Linked DNA regions of Cellulophaga algicola DSM 14237. The protein of the gene in region 1 binds, or shares a complex with, the protein of each later gene. Links are inferred from orthologs where the notes say so. Each region holds a gene or a part of one and is shown on either strand. Other genes may lie near its edges.

The links. The genes of interacting proteins can lie anywhere in the genome.
Region 2: the proteins of tsaD (region 1) and tsaB are in contact, whole or in part, in a solved structure (PDB 4WQ4), measured with the Escherichia coli proteins. The link is inferred for Cellulophaga algicola DSM 14237 from one-to-one orthologs.

What each region holds. Positions count from the first base shown.
Region 1 is NC_014934.1:3,550,247-3,556,438, reverse strand. Bases 1-2,858 are described here. They hold tsaD (tRNA (adenosine(37)-N6)-threonylcarbamoyltransferase complex transferase subunit TsaD), read left to right. Parts: upstream 1-839; coding sequence 840-1,877; downstream 1,878-2,858. Other genes in these bases: CELAL_RS15510 (16S rRNA (uracil(1498)-N(3))-methyltransferase), read left to right, coding at 2,229-2,858; CELAL_RS15515 (TfoX/Sxy family protein), read left to right, coding at 1,877-2,215; CELAL_RS15525 (translocation/assembly module TamB domain-containing protein), read right to left, coding at 1-731. Outside these bases: more of CELAL_RS15510, read left to right, coding at 2,859-2,945; CELAL_RS15505 (DUF1223 domain-containing protein), read right to left, coding at 2,973-3,746; CELAL_RS15500 (DUF4159 domain-containing protein), read left to right, coding at 3,787-4,428; CELAL_RS15495 (AI-2E family transporter), read left to right, coding at 4,432-5,532; CELAL_RS15490 (THUMP-like domain-containing protein), read left to right, coding at 5,540-6,192.
Region 2 is NC_014934.1:2,398,131-2,402,637, reverse strand. The notes cover bases 1,668-4,507. They hold tsaB (tRNA (adenosine(37)-N6)-threonylcarbamoyltransferase complex dimerization subunit type 1 TsaB), read right to left. Parts: upstream 3,507-4,507; coding sequence 2,829-3,506; downstream 1,668-2,828. Other genes in these bases: CELAL_RS10400 (TolC family protein), read right to left, coding at 3,603-4,507; CELAL_RS10410 (mechanosensitive ion channel family protein), read left to right, coding at 2,008-2,826; CELAL_RS10415 (dodecin family protein), read left to right, coding at 1,668-1,820. In the rest of the region: CELAL_RS10425 (PorP/SprF family type IX secretion system membrane protein), read right to left, coding at 1-499; CELAL_RS10420 (NifU family protein), read left to right, coding at 627-1,529; more of CELAL_RS10415, read left to right, coding at 1,620-1,667. UniProt on the Escherichia coli protein: Required for the formation of a threonylcarbamoyl group on adenosine at position 37 (t(6)A37) in tRNAs that read codons beginning with adenine.

The sequences.
Region 1 (6,192 bases):
GCAAAGTCCGCCGTAAATTTCACTTTATTAACGAAATCTAAGAAATCTCCTGGACCATAATCCATTATTAAGCTTCCTTTTAAATCAGATTCTTTAGACTTTATTTCTAATGAATCGAAGGTCATTTGCTCTTTAGTATATTTAAATGAAGTAGCCATATGTACCACTTCCAAATCGCGTTTACTCTTAAACGCTAAATTCTGTATATTGGTAGTAACCTCAGGGCCTAATATTTTTAAAGCCTCTGCATCAATACTTAAATCGGTAAAATTTAAGACATCAGAATTTTCTAAATTTTCATCTATAAAAGTGAATTTACTATTTTCGATTACCACATCTGTTGCCGTAAACAAAAAAGGTGGTGTTGCTGGATCTCTTGGCTTACCATCATCTAGTTTATCAATAAAGACATTGATATTAGAACTGGTTTCACCTTTATACGTTTTTAGCTTAAAATTAAGGTCATCAATTGTAATTTTCCCAAATTCCAAATCTCCATTAATAAGATTTTTAATACTCAAAATTGAAGTATTTAGCTTCTTAACATAAAAAAGTGTGTCTTTTTGGTAATCTCTAATAAACACACCTTTCAAATCTGTATCCCAAGTAATAAAAGAAACTTTAAGCTTATCTAAAGAAATATCTGTTTTATACTTGTCGTTAATAGATTTGGTAACCTTTTCTGCTAATGAAGTCTGTACTACTGGGAGCGAAAAAACAAGCGTCGTCAAAACACAGATAATAAAAATTACCAGCAGGAAGCGAACTATTATTTTAACCAGTTTTTTGATAGGACTATTATGTTTTATCTTTGCACTCCAATTATTATTCCAATTTACATGGAAAACGAAACAATTTATATACTTGCCATTGAGTCTTCTTGTGATGACACTTCTGCTGCTGTTTTACACAACAATAAAAGACTCAGTAACGTGGTCGCAACACAAAAAATTCATGAAGAATATGGCGGTGTTGTTCCTGAACTTGCGTCAAGAGCACACCAACAAAACATAGTTCCCGTAGTTCATCAAGCGTTAGCTAAGGCAAATATCGATAAAAAACAGTTATCCGCCATAGCTTTTACACGCGGACCTGGACTTATGGGTTCATTATTAGTAGGAACCTCCTTTGCTAAGTCCTTAGCACTGGGTTTAAACATCCCATTAATTGAAGTAAATCATATGCAAGCGCATATTTTAGCGCATTTTATTGAAGAAGAAAATACTAAAAAACCAGCGTTTCCTTTTTTAGCAATGACAATTAGCGGTGGTCATACCCAAATTGTGCTTGTACGCGATTATTTTGATATGGAAATTCTAGGTCAGACTCTTGATGATGCGGTAGGCGAAGCTTTTGATAAATCTGCCAAAATATTAGGGCTACCTTATCCTGGTGGTCCATTGATTGACAAGTATGCGCAATTAGGGAATCCTAAAGCTTTTCCATTCCCTAAACCCAAAGTAGGCGAACTAGATTTTAGCTTTAGCGGTTTAAAGACCAGCATTCTCTATTTCTGTCAAAAAAAGGTAAAAGAGAACCCTAATTTCTTAGTAGAAAATAGAGATGATATTTGCGCCTCTATACAATACACCATAATAGATATTTTAATGTCTAAGCTTAAAAAAGCGGTAAAACAAACTGGCGTAAAAAGAATTGCAATAGGTGGTGGTGTTTCTGCAAACTCAGGGATCAGAAAAGCCTTAGTAGATGCAGAACAGCGATACGGATGGGAAACGTTTATTCCTAAATTTGAATACTGCACGGATAATGCTGCGATGATTGGCATAGTTGGGTATTTAAAATACAAAAAAAAGCTATTTTCAAATCAAGACATCAGCGCGAAAGCTCGTTATGTACTTACTGATTCTGAAAAATAATGGCCTATAACGAATACCTCTCTAAACGTATTGAAGCATCTTTTGCCTATTTTCCTAAGGAAATTTCTAGTGAGATTATTCCCAAAAGAATGTTTGGCGGCATTGCTTTTCTATACAAAGGAAAAATGACGATTGGCGTTATAAAACAAGATTTAATGGTCCGAGTGTTGAGCTCAAAAATGGAGGATATTTTAAAAAAAGAATATGTTCGTCCTATGGATTTCACAAAGAAACCGATTAAAGAATTTATTTACGTGAGTTCTAATGGCATAAAAACAGAAGAAGAATTACAATTCTATATCGAGCTTGGTCTAGAACACGCGCTAACTAAAATTTAATACAACCAAAAGCATGCAACTTTTTTACAATCCAGATATAAATCAAGATACCCCTGAGTTTATTTTTCCGACCGAAGAGAGCAAACACATTGTAAAAGTACTCCGAAAAAAAGAGGGCGACATACTACATCTCACCAATGGAAAAGGATATCTTTTTGAAGCTGAAATTTTACGCGCAGATTTACGCAAATGTGCCGTAAAAATAATTAAAGAAACTTATCATAAAAAAAATAGTCCAGCATTACATTTAGTAGTAGCGCCTACAAAAATGAACGACCGTTATGAATGGTTTTTAGAAAAAGCAACAGAAATTGGCGTTACAGAAATAACTCCTATTATTTGTGATAATTCAGAACGGAAAGTTTTAAAATTAGACCGTATGGAAAAGGTCTTACAGGCTGCCATGAAACAGTCGCTACAGTTTCATAAGCCAATATTAAATGAACCAATTAGTGCCAAAACATTTATAGAACAAAACAACCCCACCCACCAAGAAGAGCAACAATTTTTTATAGCTCATTGTGAGGAAACTGAAAAAATAGATTTAAAAGAGCGTTTAATACCTAGCCATAACGCCCTTATACTTATTGGTCCAGAAGGAGATTTTAGTACTTCTGAAATAGAAATAGCATTAAGATTAGGCTATAAGCCCGTTTCTTTGGGTGAAAACCGACTCAGAACAGAAACAGCGGCTATTTTTGCTTGTGCCACCATGAAATTAATCAACTAAGATAAGATCAAACATAAAAATACTGCCCTACCTATTTACACTTATTTTAGTAGCACCCGTAATATCAAGCGCACTGTTTTCAGCAATAAGTACTAATGAGATTTTTTCGTTTGGAAGTACACTATCAGGGATTTGAATAGCTTCGCTATTGTTCGTTTTTAGATTTAAATACTTTTCTGCAACGACTATATTACTATTTACTAAGGTTCTATTTCTATTTTCACCACGTTTCACTTCGGTAACTCTCTTATCTAAAACCAATACGACTCTCAGTTTTTTATTAGACAAATCTCCCGTAATCTCATAATCAAAATTAATTGTATTCACACTAGCCTTTACATAAGTAAGAGTAAGCTTATTACTAGGTTTTATTTTTTTATATGTATTGATATTTGCATACATTTCTGATGAATTAGACCCTACAAAATGCGTTACGCCGTTCACTACCACTTGCGGCGTATAATTACTCCTATTTTTAAATTTATAATTATAGGCCGTTTGTTTTTTTGTATAGATAGCTTTACTAAATGGATCTTTCCAGCCTATATAATTCCAATAATCTACATGATAAGATAACGGTATAACTTCTTCACTAAATTCTTTTTTCACTTGATCTAGCAAAACATCTGCAGGTGGGCAACTAGAGCACCCTTGTGAAGTGTACAAGGCTACAACCACAACACCTTGATTTTTATTAACAGGTAAATTTACCGACTCTACTCCGGGATTAAATGCAATTTTAAATGATGTAATCGCAAAACTTATTAAAAGTAATCCTAAAATTATCCCTTTATTCTTCATAATATTTTAAATTTGAAACTATACAGAATGTCGATTTTACATGAAAGTACTTACCCTTTTAGTTATTTTTATTAGTTTTTTAACAACGAACGCACAAGAAATCGCAATATTAAAGTATAATGGCGGCGGAGATTGGTATGCAAATCCTACAGCATTACCTAACTTAATTAAGTTTTGCAATACCAATATTGGCACTACGCTAAATGAGAAACCAGAAATCGTAGAAGCAAGCAGTCCTGAGTTGTTTCAATATCCTTTTCTACATATGACGGGTCATGGTAATGTGTTTTTTTCTCAAGAAGATGCAGACAACCTAAGAACCTATTTATTAGGCGGAGGATTTTTACATATTGATGACAATTACGGTATGGAACCGTATTTACGAAAAGAACTCAATAAAGTTTTCCCAGACAAAGAACTTGTAGAATTAAGCGCTGAAAATGCCATCTTTGAACAAACCTATAGTTTCCCAAAAGGCTTGCCTAAAATTCATGAGCACGACGGAAAAAGACCGCAAGCTTTTGGTATCTTTCACGAAAACAAACTCCTACTACTGTTTACTTTTGAAAGTGATTTAGGTGATGGTTGGGAAGACCCTCAGGTTCACAATGATCCTGAAGAAGTACGACTAAAGGCACTGCAAATGGGTGCCAATATTATTCAGTATGTTTTTAAAAATTAAGTAATGACTTCAAAAATTATATCAAGTGGCATTTTAAGAGCCCTAGGCATCATAGCCGCTATCTTACTTACCTTGTTCTTCCTTTACAAAATACAATCTGTTATAGCGTATTTATGTATCGCTGCAGTAATTGCATTAATAGGCAGACCTATCGTAATTTTTATCCGTAAACGTTTAAAAGCTCCTAATACTGTAGCCGTAATTCTTACTATGGTTTTAATGGTAGGTTTATTATCTGGAATCATTGCATTATTTATTCCATTGCTCACCGAACAAGGGAAAAACTTATCACTATTAGACATTAATCAACTACAAGAAAATATCAACGATTTATACAATCAGGTTACGCAATATTTTAGTTCTTCTCCAGAGAAAGTAACCAAAATGTTAGAAGAATCTCATCTCGAGAAAAACATATTCGAAGGCTTAGATGTAGGATTTATTCCGAATTTTTTAAATACCTTTTTAGATGTTTTAAGCACAGCTAGTATTGGATTATTTTCTGTTCTTTTTATTTCATTCTTCTTTCTTAAAGATAGCAATCTTTTGCAAAACGGACTCCTAATGTTCATGCCAAATGAAAAAGAGGGGAAGATGAAAAACTCTATTTTAAAGATAAACGATTTACTTTCTAGGTACTTTGTTGGACTCCTTATCCAGTTGTTTATTCTATTTGTTATCTATACCATTACCTTGCTTTTAGTAGGTATCGAAAATGCCATTGTAATTGCATTTTTATGTGCCCTATTTAACATCATCCCTTACATAGGACCAATCATTGGTGGCGTGCTTATGATTGTACTTACTATGACCACAAATTTAGATGCTGATTTTAGTACGATAATCTTGCCTAAAGCAGGCTACGTTGTCATAGGATTACTCATTGGACAGTTGATCGATAATTTCTTTTCGCAACCCTTTATTTTCTCTAACAGCGTAAAATCTCACCCTTTAGAAATATTCTTAATCATCATCATAGCTGGCTTATTATTCGGAATCGTAGGAATGATTGTCGCCGTACCTGGATACACTGTACTTAAGGTAATATTAAAAGAATTTTTATCTGAAAATAAGATTGTAAAATCACTCACCAATAACTTATAGTATCACTTTGAATAAAAATATATTAAATACTGGTGTTCAAGAATTTATATCTAAAAATTGGAATACTGACATCATGTCAGTATTACTTAAAAAACAACAATTTACAGCAGTAACTCAAAAAGAGCTCGTAGAACAGCTAGAGGCCAAAAAAAAGTGCAAAGAAAAGCTCTTTACTTGGTTTAACACTCCTAAAACTTACTACCCTAATAAATTGAATATTGAGCAAACCTCATCGGAAAATACTGCCCAATATAAGGCAAATTTAGTGAACGGAAATACATTGCTAGACCTTACTGGAGGCTTTGGTGTAGACAGCTTCTTTTTTAGTCAAAAAATCAAAGAAGTTTACCATTGTGAATTGGATAAAAATCTCTCTGAAATTGCACGCTATAATTTTGATATTTTAGGCAAAAAAAACATTAGCTGTATTCCTGAAAATGGATTGGATTTTTTAACAAAAACGAATTTGGATTTGGACTGGATTTTCATAGATCCTTCCCGAAGAAATGATGCTAAAGAAAAAGTGTTTTTCCTATCGGATTGCCTCCCGAATGTTCCAGAGAACTTAGCACTTCTTTTTTCAAAATCTAATCATCTTCTAATTAAGACTTCTCCTCTATTAGATTTTACGATTGGCATCAATGAACTGAAATTCGTAAA
Region 2 (4,507 bases), 1.2 Mb from region 1 along the record:
AATTATAAGACATTCCTAAATCTGCATTAAAGTAAGTAGCACTTATTCTAGACCCTACAATTGCAGGATCTGGCGTTACTGACCTAAACTCCGTTTCATCTAAACTACTCTGTAACATAGTACCACTTAGTCCAAAAGAAAGCTGATTTAAAGTACGTCCATCACCACCAAATTTTAAGTGGTGCGCGTAGGTAAATTTAACACCCGTCTGTGAGTGATAACCATTTGCATCATTAAAAATTATAGCGCCTACGCCACTTTTTTCACTTACTCTAAAATGTGCATTTAAAGTTTGCAAATTAGGGGCATCATCAACACTAAACCATTGTTTTCTAGCTGTAAGTCTAACTTTACCACCTTCTCCTATACCGGCCATAGAAGGATGAACTAAATAATAATTATCCGATAAGTAATCAAAATAAACAGGGATGCCTTCTTGAGCCTTAGTTGGGGCTACAAAAATTAGCAGGAGTAGTACTGAAAAATAAATCCTTTTCATTTAAATGTTTAAAGAGTGGTGTGTTCTAGTTTTTCTAAATATAAAGTATAACGATATAAATACAACATTATTATATATAGCTATAGTGGCAATTACTTTGTATTTTTGCTCCTAAAATAAAATTAAGATGAAAGAGTTTACGATAACTATTGTAGAAACTAATAATCCGGCCATACTTAAGTTCGATACGAACCACTTTATCACCAAAAGCAATAACTACGAATATAAAGATATTGATGAAGCTAAAAACTCACCACTAGCACAACAATTATTTTATTTGCCCTTTGTAAAAACTGTTTATATCTCTGCTAACTTTATTGCCTTAGAGCGTTTTAGCATTGTAGAATGGGATGATGTTAAAGATGAAGTTGCTCAGCAATTAGTAGAATATTTAAATAGCGGAGAACCCGTTATTTTCGAAGATAAAGACCCTAAAAAAGTACCTGCAACAGTATACGCAGAAAGCACTCCTAATCCTGCTGTGATGAAGTTTGTTTCTAATAAAACAATTGTACCTACGGCTTTTGAATTTAAAAATATTGACGAAGCTAAAGATTCAGAATTAGCAAAGAAATTATTTCATTTTCCTTTTGTAAAAGAAGTTTTCTTTGATGAGAATTATGCATCTGTTACTAAATATGAAGTTGCAGACTGGAATGAAGTGACCTTTGATATTAGAGAATTAATTAGAAATTTCATAGCCGATGGACTTGAAGTGGTTTCTGCCGAAAGTGTGGTAAAGAAAAAAGCTGAAGCCCCAAAAACACAACTTCAAGATGCAAACCTTGATGATACTTCTAAAAAAATAATTGATATTTTAGAAGAGTATGTGAAGCCCGCTGTTGCTAGTGATGGTGGTAACATCATGTTTAAATCATACGATAAAGAGACTAAAACTGTAAATGTTATTTTGCAAGGTGCTTGTAGCGGTTGCCCTTCGTCTACGTATACTTTAAAAAACGGAATAGAAAGCATGCTTAAAAATATGATGGCAGATCACGTTGAGAATGTTGTAGCTATTAACGGCTAAAACTTACGCTGTTAAATATTTTTCCTACATATATTCGTCATTCGATTTGAAATTTCTTACTTTTAAAGAAACACAAAATTAAAAATCATTATGGCAATTTTAAAAGTAATTGAAGTATTAGCAAATTCAGAAAAAAGCTGGGAAGACGCAACAAGAAAAGCAGTATCTCAAGCATCAAAAAGCGTTAAAAACATACGCTCTGTTTATGTTAACGAACAAAGTGCTTCTGTGGAAGACGGTGACGTAAAAGAGTTTAGAGTAAATGTAAAAATCACTTTTGAAATAAAGTAATTTGTTTTATTCTATAAAGTACTAAAAGCGCATTGTATGCGCTTTTTTTATGCTTTAAAATTAGAATAACCGTATAAGTGACGCTAATAATACAACTTTTGCCGTAATCCAATAATACGATAGGATATTAGTTTTAGATGAAGTTCCTTTGCGGTGAAAAGAATGTAGAATAGAATTAAAAAATTACATGGAGAAACTTACAGATTATCAAGAACATGTTGACAATGCAATAAAATGGATTTGGGGAGCACTTCCTAATTTAATTCTTGCTGTGTTAATCTTTATAGTTGGTTTATGGCTTATTAAAGTGGTTAATAAAATGGTTCGTAAATTCTTTATAAAGCAAGATTACGACCCATCCTTAGAAAGCTTCTTACAAAGCCTTATAAGCATAGGGTTAAAAATAACCTTATTTGTACTTGTTATTACCCAATTAGGCGTACAATCTTCTTCTTTGGTGGCTATAATTGGTGCTGCTGGTCTTGCTATTGGTTTAGCATTACAAGGATCACTAGCTAATTTTGCTGGAGGCGTACTTATCTTAATTTTTAAACCTTTTAAGGTTGGCGATTTTATCGCTGCTCAAGGAGTAGATGGTACCGTGAAAGAAATATCAATATTTACGACAAAATTAAGCACATTCGGGAATCAAATTGTTATTGTTCCTAACGGTCAATTATCTAATAACAACATTACCAATTACAATGCGCAAGATACTCGTAGAGATAAAATTTCTATTGGAATAGGATATGGTTCAGATTTAAAAAAGGCAAAAGAAATCCTTTTAAAAATTTGTGCAGATTATGAAACTATCTTCAAAGATCCAGCTCCAGTAGTTTATGTGGATGAATTGGCAGAAAGCTCTGTAAATCTTACGTTGCGTTTTTGGGCCAACAACTCAGATTTCTGGGAAGCACACTTCTATGTAATGGAGGAAACTAAACTTAGATTTGATGCGGAAGGAATTGAAATTCCATTCCCACAAGTAGTACAATACAATAAATAACGCTAAGCCTTTTTCTTCTTTAATACGATAAAGTCTTTTAAATAATAAGGTTCAAAGTAGGCAACATTTTCAAGGTTGTTTTCTTTGAACTTTTTATTAGAGAGCATTGCCATTTCTTTTGCTGAAGGCACAACCGTAGTTTCAAAACTAAAATTAGCGTGCGTTAAAGTCTCTTTACATTTTTGAGCTCCACTCCCTAAAATTAGCACCTTACCTTTTTCCGCGTAATCACGGAATGAATTTTCATCAATTACCTCTGCTTTGGTTTCTCTAATTTCTTCTAAATCATGATTGAAAACGGAAGAATACACTTCCATACGGCGGGCATCTAAAACAGGTATTACAAAACTTACATCATTAACATGGGCCTGATAAGCCATACTTTCCAATGTTGGTATAGAAATTAAAGGAAGGTCAAGTGCAAAACATAATCCTTTTGCTGCAGAAACACCTATACGCAAGCCTGTATAAGAACCAGGACCCTTACTTACCGCTATAGCATCTAAATCTTTTAGATTCAGCGACGCTATTTGCAAAACTTCTTCTATAAATATATGTAGTTGCTCTGCATGAGAATAAGCCGCGCTGTCAAACTCTTTAATTGCTAAAAGCGCTCCATTTTCAGCTATGCTCACAGAACAATTTGTCGTAGCCGTTTCTAAGTTTAATAATATTGCCATAATACTTGCAAAGATACATGCAACAACCAAATTTAAAACAAAAAAAAAGATCCATAATGAATTATGAATCTTATAGTATCGTGTTTCGTTTACCTTCTAATCTAATGTAATTGGCATTCCAAAATAAAATTCTAATACTTTAAGTCTAAAAATATAATCATATTTTGTTCGTATCAATTGTGCTTCTGCGTCATCTACCCTAGATTGTGCTTGGCTATAATCAAACGAGTTCATTAAACCTACATCAAAACGTTCCTTAGAATATTCAAAGGCTAAACGTCTTGCTTCAACGGTTTTTTCTGCCGCTTCAAAGGCCTTAGCAAAACTTTTTACATCCACATATGCTTGATTAATTGTGGTTTCTAGAGCTAACTTATCTTGCTCTAACTGATTCTTTGCTCTGTCAATACCAATTTTTGATCGTTTGATATTATTCTTTACTGTAAAGCCATTAAAAATAGGAATATTTAATTGTGCTCCATAAGAAATACCATCATTGATCCATAATTGGTCTTTAAAACTATCTCTAAAAAACTGACCAGAACCGGCATCAAACTGCTGTTGGCTAGAGTATCTAGTATTATAATTAAAGAAAGCTCCCAAAGTAGGTAACAAAGCTCCTTTGCTTATTTTTAAATCTTTTTCTGCTATAGCTACATTCATCTCTGATAATTTAATATCATTTCTAAAGATCAATGCCTTGTCATATATCGTTTTTGGAGAATTAGTCAATACTTCTGATGGCGGAATTTCAAAAGATTCATCGACAATATCAAAATTCTCATATGCGGTAATTTGTAGCAACTGTGCTAAATTAATTTTAGAGATTATGATTGAATTTTCTGCATTTACTATTTGTTGCTCTTGTGTTGCTGCTGTTGCTTCAACTTCTAATAAATCTCCACGAGCTACAACACCAGCATCTACTAACTCTTTCGTACGCTTTAAATCTTGTTGCGTCACTGCATACTGTGCATTAAATACATGTAAAGATTCTTTGT